One region of the Pseudomonas sp. GD03842 genome, then DNA from elsewhere that is predicted to be linked to it. Evidence: riboswitches for the same ligand, from Rfam matches in the RefSeq annotation. Region 1 holds a riboswitch; each other region holds the start of a gene.

What was found. Region 1 has a riboswitch for cobalamin ahead of cobO (cob(I)yrinic acid a,c-diamide adenosyltransferase). Riboswitches for the same ligand answer to the same signal wherever they lie in the genome.
Region 2: linked by a shared signal. The riboswitch ahead of N5D61_RS01800 (CbtB domain-containing protein) and the one ahead of cobO (cob(I)yrinic acid a,c-diamide adenosyltransferase) in region 1 are both predicted to bind cobalamin.
Region 3: linked by a shared signal. The riboswitch ahead of N5D61_RS01220 (ABC transporter substrate-binding protein) and the one ahead of cobO (cob(I)yrinic acid a,c-diamide adenosyltransferase) in region 1 are both predicted to bind cobalamin.

Annotation. Positions count from the first base shown of each region.
Region 1 covers NZ_JAOCEA010000012.1:182,713-188,539, forward strand. The annotation lists gene cbiB (adenosylcobinamide-phosphate synthase CbiB) at 1-264, opposite strand, end outside; gene bluB (5,6-dimethylbenzimidazole synthase) at 261-911, opposite strand; gene N5D61_RS18205 (cobyrinate a,c-diamide synthase) at 944-2,239, opposite strand; gene cobO (cob(I)yrinic acid a,c-diamide adenosyltransferase) at 2,236-2,847, opposite strand; cobalamin riboswitch at 2,953-3,150, opposite strand; gene N5D61_RS18215 (C40 family peptidase) at 3,289-3,828, opposite strand; gene N5D61_RS18220 (NlpC/P60 family protein) at 4,037-4,726, opposite strand; gene N5D61_RS18225 (NAD-dependent protein deacylase) at 4,793-5,572, opposite strand; gene hda (DnaA regulatory inactivator Hda) at 5,575-5,827, opposite strand, start outside.
Region 2 covers NZ_JAOCEA010000001.1:389,351-395,177, forward strand. The annotation lists gene nfuA (Fe-S biogenesis protein NfuA) at 1-458, shown strand, start outside; gene cobM (precorrin-4 C(11)-methyltransferase) at 536-1,282, opposite strand; gene N5D61_RS01790 (cobalamin biosynthesis protein) at 1,349-1,795, opposite strand; gene N5D61_RS01795 (CbtA family protein) at 1,792-2,511, opposite strand; gene N5D61_RS01800 (CbtB domain-containing protein) at 2,523-2,708, opposite strand; cobalamin riboswitch at 2,803-3,018, opposite strand; cobalamin riboswitch at 3,144-3,364, shown strand; gene cobW (cobalamin biosynthesis protein CobW) at 3,488-4,552, shown strand; gene cobN (cobaltochelatase subunit CobN) at 4,556-5,827, shown strand, end outside.
Region 3 covers NZ_JAOCEA010000001.1:261,229-267,055, forward strand. The annotation lists gene N5D61_RS01200 (winged helix-turn-helix domain-containing protein) at 1-1, shown strand, start outside; gene N5D61_RS01205 (response regulator) at 17-634, shown strand; gene N5D61_RS01210 (ABC transporter ATP-binding protein) at 852-1,640, opposite strand; gene N5D61_RS01215 (iron chelate uptake ABC transporter family permease subunit) at 1,637-2,668, opposite strand; gene N5D61_RS01220 (ABC transporter substrate-binding protein) at 2,665-3,681, opposite strand; cobalamin riboswitch at 3,806-4,002, opposite strand; gene N5D61_RS01225 (aspartate/glutamate racemase family protein) at 4,159-4,890, opposite strand; gene N5D61_RS01230 (aldo/keto reductase) at 5,163-5,827, opposite strand, start outside.

The DNA of each region.
Region 1 (5,827 bases):
AAGGGCGCAGTACAACGCTGCCACCTCGACCAGCCAGCCAACGTACGGCAGCACGCTGAGCAGCGTCACCAGAAGGGTCAATGGCACGACCGCTAGAAACCAGGCGGTGACGCCGTGGCTGCGCCAACCACGACCGCCGGAATTGAAGCGTTGCTCAAGGCGCTCGGCGTATCGACCAAACGCAACCAGCGGGTGATTACGTTTCGGCTCGCCCAGCAACGCGTCCAGTGCCACCCCGGCGACACTCAACAGGGCCACGCTCATGACTTCACCCCCCAGGTGTTATCAAAAACCAATTCCTGCAGCGGACGCGCTTGCGCCCAGCCTTCCAATACCAGCATCGGCGCCGGGTAAAACGCCTCGACCGGCCCCAGACAGAGAATGGCCAACGGTTTCGATCCGGTCGGCATGTGCAACAGGTCGGCCAGCGCCGCCGGGTCAAACAACGATACCCAGCCCATGCCCAGCCCTTCGGCGCGAGCCGCCAGCCACAGGTTCTGGATGGCGCAGGACAGCGAAGCCATGTCCATTTCCGGCAAGGTACGACGGCCGAAAATGTGCTTCTCACGGTCGTCCATCAGGGCTGCGACGAGCACTTCGGCGCAGTCGTTGATGCCCTCGACCTTGAGCTTCATGAAATCATCGGAACGTTCGCCCAGCGCTTCCGCCGTGCGCAGCCGTTCCTCTTCGACGAGTGCTTGAATCTGCCCACGCAACGCGCGATCACTGATGCGGATAAAACGCCAAGGCTGCATCAGGCCGACACTGGGCGCGTGGTGGGCCGCTTCAAGCAAGCGGGCCAACAGCGCCGGCGCGACCTCGCCGCCGCTGAAATGACGCATGTCGCGACGCTCGGCGATGGCCCGGTAGACCGCCGCGCGCTCCTGCTCGCTGAAAGCCGGGTCAGTCATGGCGCCCTCAAGCGGGCGTGGTGGATGGACCGTCATGGCAAGAACAGCGCCGCCATCGCCTGTGGGTTGGAAGGGAAATAGAAATGCACGTAGGACGCGGTCATCCGTCCATCGCGGTACACCGCTTCCGCGCCGCGCCCACCATTGGGGCTGATGCCACGGGTGATCGGCACCTGCTCGGTGCTGGTCAGCGAGTGGTGATAGGTGTGCCCGCGCAATACGCCTTCCGGTAGCTCTACCGACTGCAGCGCCAAGGCTGCAAGACGCTTTTGCATCACCGCCTCGCCATCGAGCAAGCCGACGAGTTCGGCACGCAGCCCTTGCACGTCGGTCAGTGCGTTGAGCAGATACAACATGCCACCGCACTCGGCCAACAACGGTTTGCCCGCAGCATGATGGGCACGAATGGCCTGAAGCATCGGCCGGTTCTGCCCCAATGCAAGATGGTGCAGTTCGGGGTAGCCCCCAGGCAGGTACAGGCTGTCGGCCTCCGGCAACTGCGAATCATGGATCGGCGAGAAAAACGACAATTCGGCGCCCATTGCCCGCAGCAGATCGAGGCTGGCACCGTAAATGAACGCAAAGGCCTCGTCACGGGCGACGGCGATCCGCACGCCCGTCAACAACGGCGCTGCCGCGACGAACTCAGGGGCCTCGAAAGTGACGGCGGGCGGCAGGGTTGCATCACAGGTTTCGGCCAGTGCTGCTGCAGCAGCATCCAGCCGCATGTCCAGATCGTTGAGTTCGCTGGCTTGAACCAGCCCGAGATGACGACTCGGCAGCTCAATCGCGGTCTCGCGAGACAGCGCCCCGTACCAGCGCAGCCCTTCGGTCAGGCTGCCTTCGAGCAACTGAGCATGACGCACCGTGCCGACGCGGTTGGCCAGCACGCCTGCGAATGGCAGGTCCGGTTGATAGCGCGCCAGCCCCAATGCCAGTGCACCGAAGGTTTGAGCCATGGCCGTGCCGTCGATGACCGCCAGCACCGGCACGCCGAAACGCCTGGCCAGATCGGCACTGGAGGGCGTGCCGTCAAAAAGCCCCATCACGCCCTCGATCAAAATCAGATCCGCTTCGGCGGCAGCTTCCCACAGCAAACGGCGGCTCTCGGCTTCGCCCACCATCCACATGTCCAGTTGATACACGGGATGACCGCTGGCGCGTTCGAGAATCATCGGATCGAGAAAGTCCGGCCCGCACTTGAACACGCGCACGTCGCGGCCCTGGTTGCGATGAAGGCGAGCGAGCGCTGCGGTGACGGTGGTCTTGCCCTGGCCAGAAGCGGGTGCGGCGATCAGAACAGCGGGGCACTGACGGGGCTCTGTCACCACTCGATACCCTTCTGCGCCTTGATTCCGGCCTGGAAGGCATGCTTCATCACGCCGATCTCGGACACGGTGTCGGACAAATCGATCAGCTCCTGCTTGGCACCTCGGCCCGTGATGATCACGTGCTGCATGGACGGACGGGCCTGTACGTCACTGAGTACCTGGTCCAGTTCGAGGTAGCCGTGTTTGAGGGCAATGTTCAATTCGTCGAGAATCACCAGGCCGATCGCGGGGTCCCGCAGCAGCGTCTGGCTCACCGCCCAGGCGGCCTGCGCAGCGGCGATATCACGCTGGCGATCCTGCGTTTCCCAGGTGAAGCCTTCGCCCATGACGTGGTAGTGCACTTGTTCGGGAAAGCGGCGGAAGAACAGCTCTTCCCCGGTGGCGTTGCGACCCTTGATGAATTGCACGACACCGCATTGCATACCGTGGCCCATGGCACGCGCCAGCATGCCGAACGCCGAGCTGCTCTTGCCTTTGCCGTTACCGGTCAGTACCAGTACCAGGCCACACTCATTGGGCGCACTGGCAATGCGTTCGTCCATCACCGCCTTTTTGCGCTGCATGCGCGCCAGGTGGCGTTCGTCACGTTCGGGGGATTCGCTCATCTCAGCTCTCCGCTTGAGGGCAGGTGTGGCAAACGGAGAACACGCGCAATGACTGGCGGCAGGCATCGAAACGAATCGAGCCTGCGCAGAGCATCGCCCTCCGTGATGCTGTGGAATGGATCAGGCCGGTCTCCGGACTCATGAAAAACCACGCGCCTTCCCATGTCCTTCGGACACAGTGGCATTGTGCGGGCCTTGGCTCATTTACCGTTGCGGAGGCAGTGCCGGGATGGATCGCAGAGCGTTCGCACCGGCTTCCCTGTTTCACCCGTGTTCTCGGGCACCTGAAACAATCGGCGAAGGTTAGAGGGTTGACTACGGAGCGTCAATCAAAGCGTCGTGCGTCTGTCGCTGAAAGCCGCTGGCTTGGGCATCCCCTGTCGGCACCAGGCCGGCCTGCTGCTGGCGCAACAGCAAACCGACACAGTGCACTTGAGCAGCTCAGTTACTGCGCGCCAGGTTCGAAGGCTGGATCACCCGTTTGGCGTTCAGCCAGGCCTTCTGCCAATACGGCTTGTCGAGGCTGTCGAGCTTGACCGTGCCACCGGTGGCCGGCGCATGAACGAACCGCCCCTCACCGACATAGATACCGGCGTGGCTCACGTTCGACCCGCCGTTGGTGGCAAAAAATACCAAATCCCCTGTTTGTAGCTGGCTGCGATCGATGTCCGGGCCCCGCAGGCTGATCATCTCGCGCGTCGACCTCGGCAACAGGATCCCCGCGGCATCGCGGTAGACATAGCCGATCAGGCCGCTGCAATCGAAGCCGGAATCAGGCGTGTTGCCACCCCAGCGGTACGGTGTCCCCACCAGCCCAATGGCGCGCAACAAGACGTCATCAGCGACAGGCGAAGAAAATTGAGAGGGAGCGGAAACCACAGGCCGGGAAACGACCTTCGGTGGAGAGGGCGGAGGATGGCTGGAGCACGCTGCCAGTAATACCGCCAAAGAAGCTACAGCCAGACGAACCGTATACGACATAAACACAACAACCTTCATAGGATGCGGCTTGCTCTGCCGGGAGCCGGGTTCATTCAAGACTGCGCAGAATCGGCTGCGTTCGGTGCCAGCCCGGTAAAACAGCAAAAAAACCGGGGCCGAACATCCAAACCCGGCCCTTTCGCCTGTCTTGCCTTGCCAAACCCGTATCGCGACGTTTCACAGTCCGGGCCAAACCCGGTAACAACGGTTATTTACGATGTTGGCGCTTGATTGTAGTCGAGGTCATCGCAGTCGTCGTTTCAGGCACATGGGAAGGTGCCATGGCCAACGCACGCTTGGCTTCGATGAACGTCCGAGCCCAGTACGCATCGTCGAGGCTGTCGACGCGTACACCGCCACTGCGACGGCTGCTGGAATGAATGAACTGGTCATCACCCAGGTAGATACCCGCGTGGCTCACACGACCACGGCCAGCGGTGCTGAAGAACAGCAGATCACCAGGCTTGAGGTCGTTGCGTTTGACCAGAGGGGCATCGATGTTGATCATCTCGCGAGAAGAGCGTGGCAGGCTCATGCCTGCTTCTTCACGGAACAGATAACCGATGAAGCCGCTGCAATCGAAGCCGGAGGCGGTCGAGGTGCCGCCGAACCGGTAACGGGTGCCGATCAGCGACTTGCCACGTTCCAGAATACTGTCGGCCAGCAGGGGCAATTGATAAGGTTTGTTGTCGGCAAACTGCGCCAGCTCGTCTTCGGTGGCGATTTCGTCATCCAGGGCGGATGCCGAATACCCAGCGCGGTTGGCGGTTTGAGCGGTGGCAGAGTCCTTGAACGGTGGAATCTGCGCCTGCTGTTGCGATGCTGGCATCTGGGCCGCGCAGCCGAACAGCAGGGTCACGAGTGCGAGAGGCACGAGGGGTGCGAAGCGATTCAGCATGGGCACGACCGTGGCTAAGGTGTAAAGAAGCCGAGACTATGCCTTCAATCGTCGTCATTTGCAAATTCAATCGAAACAAATGTGACTTGCCAGTGTCCCCATCACATCTAAGGCTCGGCACCTCATAACAGCGTCCATGTGCCTGGAGTGATCGGTCGGCGAAGGGTTGATCTCAGCGGTAAAGCCTCCCGTAATTCGCGTTCGCACCAGCGGCTCGTGAATGTACGGGAAACTGGCCGTGGTTCCAACACTGAGTACAGCGTCAAAGCCTTTTGCCATCTCTGCATACAGCACATTCAATGCCAGCTCCGGCAACATCTCCTCGAACAAGACGACCGGCGGTCTGAGGACACCCTCACAATGCGCGCACAACGGCGGCAGCGCACGTTGCAAGTGAGCGCTCAGCTCCGGGTCCTGCGCGCCGCAGGACTGACAGTAGAGCGGTGCGATCTGCCCATGAATCTCGATCAACCGTTCGGGCGGGCTGCCCGCCGCCCGATGGTAACCGTCAACGTTCTGAGTCAGCACCCAGCATTCCGGCTTATATCGCTGCAGTTGTGCGATCGCAAAATGCGCCGCATTGGGCTGTCCACCCAGGCAAGCGCTACCTAATTGGGCAATGTATTTCCAGCACAGGGCAGGATCACGTCGCAGCATCGGCCCGGAAAGCGCCCTTTCGATCGGCAGCCCATCGTCGGTCTGGCCGTTGTACAAGCCGCCAACACCACGATAGGTCGGCAGACCCGAATCCGCCGACAACCCGGCGCCCGTGATGATCAGGATGCGGTCCGCGCGGCGCAGGGCGGCGACCGTCTGCTGCACCACCGCCGGGTCCACCTCTGGCAGCGTCACCAGCCGAGCGTTTCTTTAAGGAAGGGGATGGTCAGCTTCCGCTGAGCCTGCAGCGAGGCCTGATCGAGTTGCTCGAGGAGATCGAACAACGCGCTCATGCTGCGCTTGCCTCGAGTCAGAATGAAATGCCCGACTTCATCCGTCAGGTGCAAACCGCGGCGAGACGCGCGCAATTGCAGCGCACGAAGCTTCTCTTCGTCGGACAGCAGCCGCATTTGAAAGACCAGTGCCATCGTCAGGCGCGATTTG
Region 2 (5,827 bases), on a different contig from region 1:
ACTGCAAGCCCGGCGAAGAGAAACCGGAAGACAAGGCCGTCGGCCTGAAAAGCTTCACCGCCTGGATCGACTCGTTCAGCGAAGCGTTCCTGGAAGACGCGGTGGTGGATTACGCCACCGACCGCATGGGCGGTCAACTGACCATCAAGGCGCCGAACGCCAAAGTGCCCATGGTCAACGCCGACAGCCCCATCAACGAGCGCATCAATTATTACCTGCAGACCGAGATCAATCCCGGCCTGGCCAGCCATGGCGGTCAGGTGACGCTGATCGACGTGATCGAGGAAGACGAGCGCAACATTGCGGTGCTGCAATTCGGAGGTGGTTGCCAAGGGTGCGGCCAAGCCGATGTGACACTCAAGGAAGGCATCGAGCGCACCCTGCTGGAGCGCATTCCTGAGCTGTCCGGCGTGCGCGATGTGACCGACCATACGCAGAAAGAGAACGCCTACTACTGATCGGCGGCTCAATTGCGCAAAATGCCCCGACTCGTCGGGGCATTTTCATTTGCGTCAGGTGGCGCTCATGGCTGGCATCAAGGCCTGAACAGATGCGCATGGCCGGCGCGATACAGCGATGACTCCCCGAACACTTCATTGCCCAGCACCCGGCCTACCAGAATCAGCGCGGTGCGGCGGAAGCCCTTGGCTCGCACCTTTTCTTCGATGTCTGCCAGCGTTCCCTGCGCCCAGTCCTGATCAGGCCAACTGGCCCGATGAATCACGGCAATCGGGCAGTCGGCGCCGTAATGCGGGGTCAATTCCGCGACAATGTTCGCCAAGTGCTTGACCCCCAGGTGAATGGCCATGGTCGCCCGGTGCCGAGCCAACTCGTGCAGCGATTCGCCTTCGGGCATGGCGGTGTTGTTGGCGTATCGGGTCAGAATGACGCTTTGGGAAATGTCCGGCAGCGTCAGTTCGGTCCCGAGCAAGGCCGCACACGCTGCCGTGGCAGTGACCCCCGGGATGATTTCGAATGGAATGTTCAGCGTGCGCAGGCAACGGATCTGTTCACCGATCGCGCCGTAGAGGCTAGGGTCGCCCGAATGGACCCGTGCCACATCCTGGCCTTGTGCATGAGCGGATTTCATCAAGGCGATGATCTGATCGAGGTGAAGCGCCGCGCTGTTGATCACCTGGCTCGCTCGATGCCCCTCCAAGAGGGCGGGTGGGACCAGCGAGCCGGCGTAGATGATCACCGGGCAGGTGCGGATCAGACGCTGGCCTTTGACGGTGATCAGGTCAGGATCGCCAGGGCCTGCACCGATGAAAAAAACAGTCATTGAAACTCCGAAGGGCTGAAGCAGGGGCCGACCCCTTTGAACCTCATGTTTCGCGAAGACGTCGGGCTAAGCGTGTAGTGAAGAGGAAGGCGAAACCTGGGCTCGGCTAATGGCCATTGCCAGGGTCGCACGCGTGCTGTGGCGGCGTTCGATCACCAACTCGGCGGGTTGGTGACTCAGGTGGGTGGCCAGCGCCAGGGCCGAACTTTCGGCCACCCCGTAGCAGCCAGTGTGGTTGAAGGAGACCTGCGAGCGGTGGCTGAGGCGGGATTCGAAAGCCACCAATTGCCCCGCATCGAAAAAATGCAACGGCAGTGAAAGGTGTTCGGCGAGCTCAAGCAACCCGGCCTCCGTGGACTTGGTGTCGATGGAGGCGAGGGCGGTGATCTCGTTCAGGGCCATCCGATGTTCGAGCAGCGTGACTTCGACCAACCCCATCAACACCTCCGCCGGGCAACCGCGCTGGCAGCCAAGGCCGATCACGCGGACCGGTCGAGGAGGGCGTGCGCTCATATTGCAGGGTCTAAACCGGCTTGGGTCTGACGGGCGTCCTGGCGGCGGAACAACCACGCGCTGATCAGGCCCATCGCCACCCAGAACAACGCGTTGGTCAACAGCGAAGCCACTTTGAATTCGGCCTCCAGTGCCTCGGGCGCCAGCGCGGCATGCACCTGCGGCTGCGGTGCGCCGATCACGTGCGGCACCACCAGAATCGCGGCGCCGAGCGCTTTCAACAATCCGCTGCGGGCAAACACGATCAATGCCAGTCCGACGGCCGTGGATGCCGCCGTACCGATCCACCAGATCTGTCGTTGGGTCAGGTCAGCCGCTGCCGTACCGGGCAACTCGGGCGGCAAGCCCAGCGTGGGCGCCAGGACAAACACCGCGTAACCGGCCAACCCCCACAGCGCGCCCTGACGAACGCCAGCGGGCTCGCGCAAGGTGTACAGCGCCGCCAGCATGAGCGAGAACCCGACCGCGACGACCAAGTTGCCACCGGTGGTGGACAGGACACGCTGCCAACCGTCCTCCGGCTCCCAGGCTTGCTCATCGTGCACATGGCCGCTCATGGCGCCTTCCGCGTGCTCATGCATTTCGGCGGCCGGAGCCTTTTCGTAGGTTTCTGCCTTGAGGATCAACGGCGCGACCCAGAAACTTTGCAGCAACGTCAGGATCAGGGCCGCGAGCAGCCCGGTGAAGCCGGCCGTTTGAGCGATACGCTTGAACATGGGAGCGAACCTCAATGGCAAGGGAAGGCGGAGCTGTGACGGGTATCGTGGGCGGCATTGTGGACGGCCGCGATGTGAGAGAAACCGGCGAAGTAGACCAGGCAGGCGCCAAGCACCATGGCGCTGATGGCGGCGGTCAGGCGTTGGGTCAAGGTGCTGGTAGAAGAGGCGGTATGGCTGGCGGTGCTGATCGACATGGCGGTTCCCTCGTGGTGTTGGCGTAGGGAAGGCGCAAGCGAGCCACGGACGGTCGTCAGTCGCGAACTCAACAGCGCCCGCCCACCGCGGGTTTGTCAGGTGTCAATGTCGGGCCGGTCTCCGGGCTTGCGAGGGGCACCGAAGATGCCTTCAAGAATCGCCTTCCCATATCGCTGACCGACACAGTGGATCTGATCCTTCGCTCGCTTACCGTTGCGGGGGCAGCACCGGACTTGCGCAGAGTCGCCCTCTGCACGCACCGGTTTCCCGTTTCACCCTGTGAAGGGCACCCGTAACAAGGTGTGTAGGAGAGCATGGCGGCGCGCAACCGTCAATTGGCCGCGTCGTCGCCAACGGACACTTCGAGTGAGGTGGGCTCGCAGTGACCCTGCCAGCCTCTGCCGGATGCACATTGACCTCGGCCCGCCCACTGCGTAGCCTTGCGCAGTCGAGGTTCGCCGGCCCGGCCTTGCCTGGGCACCGGCGCTAAGAAGGGAATGTGGTCAATGCCACAGCTGCCCCCGCAACTGTAAACGGTCATGTTCATTGCACAGCCACTGCGCGAGCGGGAAGGCGCGATGAATGCGCCGCCACTGGCTCAGCCAGTGCTGCGCCGCCGTGAGCCAGGAGACCTGCCTCGAAGCGGACGAAACGTCCACGCATTCTCATTACAACCGGGCGGGGTGATCCGGTGGCGAATCGAGCGGCGCGCCTGTCCACAGCGACAGCGGCCCGCAGTACTCGTCCTGTCTGCCCGCCGCTGTGCCCGAGGGCAATCATGAAAACACTGGCCAAACTCCCCGTCACCATCGTCACCGGCTTCCTCGGCTCGGGTAAAACCACCCTGTTACGCCATATGCTCGACCACGCCGAGGGGCGTCGCATCGCGGTCATCGTCAACGAATTCGGCGAACTGGGTATCGACGGCGACATCCTCAAGCAATGCACCATTGGCTGTACCGAGGAAGAGGCCACCGGGCGGGTGTACGAACTGGCGAACGGCTGCCTCTGCTGCACCGTTCAGGAAGAATTTTTCCCGGTGATGCAGGAGTTGGTCGCCCGTCGCGGCGATCTGGACCACATCCTCATTGAAACTTCCGGTCTGGCGCTGCCAAAGCCGTTGGTCCAAGCCTTCCAGTGGCCGGAGATCCGCAACGCCTGCACCGTCGATGCGGTGATCACGGTCGTCGACAGCCCGGCGGTGGTCGCCGGCACGTTCGCCGCCTTCCCGGAGCAAGTGGACGCCCAGCGCAAGCTCGATCCCAATCTGGACCACGAATCGCCCCTGCACGAGCTGTTCGCCGATCAATTGGCCAGCGCGGATCTGGTGATTCTGAACAAGGCCGATCAATTGGACGCCGCCGCGCTCGCTGCGGTGCGGGCGGAAGTCGCCGAAGAGCTGCCTGCGGCGGTGAAAATCGTCGAGGCCAGCAAAGGGCAGCTGCCGCTCACTGTGCTGTTGGGGCTGGGTGCCGAGTCAGAATTGCACATCGACGGGCGCAAGACGCACCACGATCACCACGACGGCGAGGACCACGACGATCACGATCACGATGCCTTCGACTCGATTTCCATTGCGCTGCCGCAAGCCGATGAAGCGCTGTTGCTCGACGCCCTGACGCAAGCGGTCGTGCAGCACGGCATTCTGCGGGTAAAAGGCTTCGTGGCCATTCCCGGCAAGCCCATGCGCCTGCTGGTGCAAGGTGTCGGCACGCGCTTCGACAAGCACTTCGACCGGCCATGGAAAGCCGACGAGGCCCGCGAAAGCCGCCTGGTGCTGATCGGCCAGGACCTGGACGCCGCCGTGCTCGAAGCTCAATTGCGCCAAGCCATTCAGGGGTAAGGCATGCACCTGCTGCGCACCCAGCCCGGCGGGTTCGTGCCCGACGACAGCATCGCCGACCTCGGCCAGACGCCTGCCGAGCTGGTGATCCTGTGCAGCGGTGATTCCCATTTGGCCCTGCTGGCAGAGACCGCACAGCAACTGCCGGAAGATTACCCCACGCTGCGGCTGGCCAATCCGATGCAGGTGCAGAACCACGCCTCGGTGGACCTGTATGTCGACCAGGTGCTGCGCCACGCCAAAGTGATTCTGCTGTCGCTGCATGGCGGGATCGGCTACTGGCGCTATGGGGTCGAGCGGCTGGTGGAGCTGGCTGCGGGTGCCAGAAAGGGCGAGGGCGTCAAACTGATCATGGTGCCGGGAGATGACCGCCCGGACCCCGAACTCAGTGAGCTCAGCACTGAGCCGTCGGAGGATCGCGAGCGCCTGTGGCACTACCTGCGTCAGGGGGGCAAACACAACGCGCTGCAGTTGTTCAATTGCCTGGCCGATCGCTGGCTGGGTAGGGATTACCCCTGGGAAGCCCCGCAGGTGTTGCCCCGCGTCGCTATTTACCACCCTCGAGTGGCTCGCGCTGCGTTGATTGATTGGCAGGCTGAGTGGCGCACCGATCAGCCAGTGGCTGCCGTGCTGTTCTATCGCTCCCACTTGCAAGCGGCCAATACCGCCTTCATCGACATCTTCTGCGAGCGCCTGGTGGCACAGGGGCTCAATCCGCTGCCTATCGCGGTCGCCAGCCTGAAAGAGCCCGCCTGCCTAGACGCGGTGCAGGACTGGCTCGACGAAGCGGGTTGCGAGATCATCCTCAACACCACCGGGTTCGCCCAGTCGACACCCGAAGCGCCGCATTTACGACCGTTCCGTCGTAATGTCCCGGTGATCCAGGCCATCTGCGCACAGGACAACGAACCGGGGTGGCGCGCCAGTGACCAAGGGCTGGGGCCGAGGGACCTGGCGATGCACATCGCATTGCCCGAACTGGATGGTCGGATCATCAGCCGACCGATCAGCTTCAAGGACCTGGCCTGGCGCAGCGAGCGCAGCCAGGCTGACGTGGTCTGCTACCGCGCCCAGCCCGAGCGGATGGATTTCGTCGCCGAATTGGCGCGGCGCTGGGTCACCCTGGCGCGCACTGCCAACGCCGACAAGCGGGTCGCGCTGATCCTGGCCAACTACCCGACCCGGGACGGGCGCATCGGTAACGGTGTTGGGCTGGATACGCCTGCGGCCGCGCTGAACATTCTCAAGGCATTGCAACAGCAGGGTTACCCCGTG
Region 3 (5,827 bases), on a different contig from region 1:
AACGACGGATATGTGCATGAGCGTGAACCCCAAGGTGTATGTGGTCGATGACGACGCCGCGATCCGCACCGCCCTGCAACGCTTGTTGAGCTCGGAAGACATCGCCTGCCGCGCCTTCGACAGCGCCGAAGCCTTTCTTGGGCATACCCTGGAGGAGGCGCCCACCTGCTTGCTGCTGGACGTCAACCTGGCGCAGGGGTCCGGCTTCGATCTGCAGCATGAACTGCACGCGCGCGGCCAGCACTTTCCGATCATCTTCATGACCGGTTTCGGCACTATCGCCATGTCGGTGAAGGCGATCAAGGCCGGTGCCCATGAATTCCTGACCAAACCTTTCGAGCCTGAGCAACTGCTCGACCTGATCCGTGAAGCGTTGGCCGCCGACGCCCTCAATCTCAGTGAACGGCAACGGGTGTGCGACGCGCGAGAGCGCTTCAATCAACTGACGCCACGGGAAAAGGAAGTCATGGCGTTATTGATTACCGGCAAGATGAATAAACAGATTGCGTTGGAACTAGGCACCAGCGAAGTCACCGCAAAAGTTCATAAGAAGCACGTGATGACAAAGATGAATGCACGCAATGTCATCGAACTATTGAAACTGCACGAGCGGCTTGGCGAAGTCTCGCAATGATTGAGCGCACAATTGTCCATGTGCGCCGAATTTAACTTGGTATGTCATCTAACATGTCAAACGGGCCAACTAAGCCGTCGCCGAAGTTCGCTGGTTGATGCCCGCGCCTTATCGATTAGGGCCTGCATGAAAAGTTTCGGGGCTTTTCATACGGGCCCTAATCGTGCATTCAAGGCGTCAGCGGGGCGCCGTGACGGGGCCTCGCCATCGGCTGCGGTCAGGTGGACTGCAAGCGCAATATCCGGGCGCCGTCGTGCGGATCGGTCAGCCAACGCCCCTTGACGCCGAACGTGCTGCGCAAGCGCTCCGGTGTCAGCACGTCGAACGGCGATCCCAACGCCACCAGTCTTCCACGCTCCATCACCGCCAGCCGATCACAGGCCAAGGCCTGATTCAGGTCGTGCAGGGCGATGATCGTGGTGACGGGCAGGCGATGCACCAGCTTGAGAATCGCCAATTGCTGCTGAATGTCCAGGTGGTTGGTCGGTTCGTCCAGCAGCAGAATCTGCGGCCGTTGGGCCAGTGCGCGGGCAATGTGCGCGCGTTGCCGCTCGCCGCCGGACAGCGTGTGCCAGGCTCGATCGCGCAGGTGTTGCAGGCTGACATCGGCAATCGCCTGGTGAACGATCCGGGTGTCCTCCTCACCCCAGGGAGCCAACGCCGACAGCCAGGGCGTGCGACCCAGTTCGACCGCTTGCACCAGGCTGATGGCATCGCTGGTTTCGGCCTGTTGCTCGACCACCGCCAGGCGTTGCGCGATGTGGCGGCGCGGGAGGGTCGTCAGCCGTTCGCCGAGCAATCGCACCTCACCTGTGGTGGGCACAGTGATGCCGGCCAACAGTTTGATCAGTGTCGATTTGCCGGAGCCGTTCGGGCCGACGACGCCCAGGTTTTCGCCGGCACGTATTGCCAGCTCGACCCCCTCGAGCAACGGCGTTCCTTTGATGCGGTAGCTCAGATCGAAGGCGGTGAGCACGCTGACCGCCTGGTCCATGGGAGCGTTCATCGGCTGCGGTTCCCCCGAATCAGAATCAGGGCGAAGACCGGAGCGCCCACCAGCGCGGTGATCACCCCGATTGGCAGCACCTGGCCTTTGATCAGGGTGCGTGAGACCACGTCGGCCGCGACAAGAAACAGCGCGCCGCTCAAGGCGCTCAGGGGCAGCAGCCGGGCATGCCGCACGCCGGTGGCCATCCGCACGGCATGAGGAATGACCAACCCGACGAAGCCGATCGAGCCGACGAGAGAGACCATCACGGCGGTGATCAGCGCCGTGCTCGCGATCAGCAGGATCTGCACCTGGCGCACCGGAATGCCCAGCGACGCGGCTGCGTCGGTGCCGAAGGTGAAGGCATCGAGCGACCGTCGATGCCACAGGCACACGCCCAGCCCGAGCAGCACCACGGGCACCGAAAGCGCCACGGCACTCCAGCGCACGCCACTCAGGTTGCCCAGCAGCCAGAACAGAATCCCACGGGCCTGTTCGGCATTCGCCGATTTGGTGATCAGCAACGAGGTCAGGGCGTTGAACAATTGTGAACCGGCGATGCCCGCCAGAATGATCTGACCGGTCGCAGGCTGGCCACGGGACACGCGAGCGAGCAGGGCGACCATGGCGAACGCGGCCGCGGCCCCGGCAAAAGCGCCCATGGACAAGGACACCGCGCCGCCGCCGACCCCGATCACCGCCACCAACACCGCGCCGGTGGAGGCCCCCGCCGAGATGCCCAGCAGGTACGGGTCGGCCAGGGCATTGCGCAGCAAGGATTGCAGCACCACACCAGACACCGCCAGACCGGCCCCACACGCGGCGGCGACGATGGCGCGGGTCAGGCGGTAATTCCACACGATACCTTCATCGATCGGATCGACGGCGAACCCCGCACCCCAGAGTTTGTTCGCCAGCACCTGAGCGATGATCGACACGCTGATGGGCGTCTCGCCGATGGCCACGCCCGCCAGGATCGCCAGGAGCAGCACCGCGCCGACCCACAGCCCATGGCCCAGCAAACGGGCGATGCTGGGCAGCTTCATGGCCCGGTGGTGGCCGCGGCCAGTTGTTCGATGCCGTCGAACAGCCGAATACCAGATTCCATCGCGCTGGCGTCCATGATGACGATGCGGTTGTTTTTCACCGCGTCCATGTTGCGGGTCACCGGATCGGATTTGAGAAAGGCCAGCTTCTTCTCGTGGTCGTCCGCCGGGTAACGCCGACGGTCCATGCGGGCGATCACCAGAATCGTCGGGTTGGCCTTGGCAATGGTTTCCCAGCCCACGGTCGGCCACTCTTCGTCGGACTGGATGACGTTCCGCATGCCCAGGGTGTCCAGCATGAAATGGGGGATGCCTTTGCGCCCGGCCACATAGGGGTCGCTGTGCAGATCGGGGCTGGAGAACCAGAACACCGCCGAAAGAGGCTCGGCATTTCGACGCCGGGTCTGCTCGACGGCATCGGCCAGACGGCGTTTGTATCCCTCGATCAACTGCTCGGCGCGGTCCTGGACATCGAAGATCTGCGCTTGTTGCCTGATGCTCTTGTACAGCGTATCAACGCCAAAGGCCTCGGTGCGCGTGCCATCGGCACCGACCCGATTATTCTTCCCCTCGCAGTCCGACGGCAGAATGTAGGTGGCGATGTTCAGGTCCTGGAACTGTTGCCGGGTGCCCACGGCACCTTGCGGGCCGACCATCCACTCGAACTGCACGGGCACGAAGTCAGGACGCTTGCCGATCACCGATTCAAAGCTGGGGGCGTTGTCGGCCAGGCGCTCGATCCGGGCGTTCTGCGCGCTGAATTGGGGGAGGGTGTCGTTGAACCAGAGCGAGGTGCCCACCACCTGCTGGCCAAGGCCCAGTGCGTAGAGCATCTCCGTGGCCGCCTGGCCAATGGTCACGATACGATGCGGGGCGTGAGCGAACGTCAGCGGCACGCCGCAGTTGTCGATGGTCAAGGGGTAGTGCGTAGGGGCGGCAATGGCAGCGGACATGAACAGTGCGCTGGACAGCGTCAGACCGGTGAACAGCACGGCAAGGGGGCGCAACGACATCAAGGCGTCTCCAGTGGACCTGTTGAAGGGCGCAGGCACTGGAAAGCACATCCGATAGGCTCCACGCGAGCGGAGGCGGCGCAGAGTACGCAGACGGAAGTCCTTCCCCGGACACCCCGCCGGTGAATGATTGACGCTGGCCGGCAGGTCTCCTGACTGGCGCGTCGTTGCCTCGCTTCGGCCTTCCCGGTGTGAACCAGTGGCAATCGGGAAGCAGGGCTCAGCGCCTACAGTTGCGGGGACAGTTCCGTTTCAGCCTCACGCCGAGGCTGTTGGATTCCCTATTAATTCCGTGTGGAAACCGGCGGGGGGATACTAAACGATTTGCGGCCGACCGAACACGTCGATCTTGCCGCCTGATCGCGATTGCTCAGCCGTACGACGGCGTCAACGGACCTGCCGGTTGCAGGGCACGACACGGGTGTGAGGCCCAATGGCCCCCCCGAGGCGGCGGACCGGCCGCAGCCTGCATAGCCGTCATTGGACGGGAAAGTTGAACGGCCAGCCTGACACGCGTTTCGGGCGCGGCGTGGCATAGGTGCGCACCTTGGACGTCTTCAACCCCAGCCGCACCAAGGATTCGGCCAGCGCCACCGCAGCCGTCACGCCATCGACCACCGGCACCCCGGCGCGCTCGCGGATCAGTTGCTCCAGCCCGGCCATGCCGCCGCACCCCAGGCAGATGACTTCGGCCTTGTCCTGTTGAACGGCCTCGACCGCTTGCTCGGCGATTGCGTGCAGTGCGCGATCCGGGGCTTGCTCCAGTTCCAGCACGCTCATGCCGCTGGCGCGAACCGAGGCGCAGCGCTCGTAGACCCCGGCCAGTTTCAGTCGGTCTTCGATCAGCGGCACGGTGCGGTCCAGCGTGGTGACAACCGAATAGGCATGGCCCAAGAGCATGGCCAGACTGGCGGCCGCTTCGGTAATGTCCACCACCGGCACCTCAAGCAACTCCTGCAAACCTTCTCGACCATGCTCGCCATAGCCGGCTTGTATCACCGCGTCATAAGGTTGATCGTACGACAGCACCCGGTCCATCACGGCCAAGGCGGCCAGGTAGCTCTCGAAATTGCCCTCCACCGATTCGGCGCCGAAGCGTGGGGTCAGGCCGATGATTTCGGTGCCCGGGGAGGCGACGCTGCGCGCCTGTTCGGCGATGGTCTGGGTCATCGATTCGGTGGTGTTGACGTTGACGATCAGAATTCGCATGAGCGGCGGCCTCGCGGTAGGACAAGATTGAGCGGTGTGCACGATTTATAGGCGCTATGTATACAGGGCGAGGGCAAGGCTAACCCAACGCACGCGGTTTGTGGGAACGGAATCGAGGTTGGCGCACGAGGGGGAGGGAGGTCAGCGCGTTGGATGGCACATGAACCCAAGGCCTTCGCTCAGGTGTGTCAGCCGGCAGCGCCGTCATGACAGCCCATCGCGCCAGACATATTGAGCTGGAGCCAAACTGACTCCAGCGCTGTGAGAGGCGGTCAGAATTTGCTTGGCACGGGCGCCTGGCTGGCAATGAAGCCCTGATCGCGCATGGCCTGCCAGAATCCGTCAGGCACCTGGGCCTCGACCGCGGCCACATCCTCGGCAATCCGCGAGGGGCGGCTGGCCCCGGGAATCACCGCAGCGACCAAGGGGTTGGCCAGCACGAACTGCAACGCTGCGGCTTTGATGTCGACCTGATACTGCCGAGCGATCTCCTGTATGTGCGCCACTTTGTCCAGCATGGCCTGGGCAGCGGGCTGGTACTCGAAATGCTTGCCGCCGACCAGCACCCCCGAACTGTAAGGCCCGCCCACGACGAACTCGGCGTTGTGTTCGCGCGCCTTGGTGAACAGGCGTTGCAGTGGCTGGTCGTGATCGAGCAGCGAGTAACGTCCGGCCAGGAGAAAACCATCGGGTTGTGCTTCACTCAAATCCAGGGTGAGTTCACAGGGTTCGACGCGGTTGACGCCCAGTCCCCAGGCCTTGATCACGCCTTCCTCACGCAGGCGCGTGAGGGTACGGAAGGCGCCGGTACGGGCGACATTGAAATGCTCGATCCACTCATCGCCGTGGGCGTCCTTCGCGATGTCATGAACGAACACGATGTCCAGCCGGTCGGTCTTCAGTCGTTCAAGGCTGGCGTCGATGGAGCGCAAGGTGG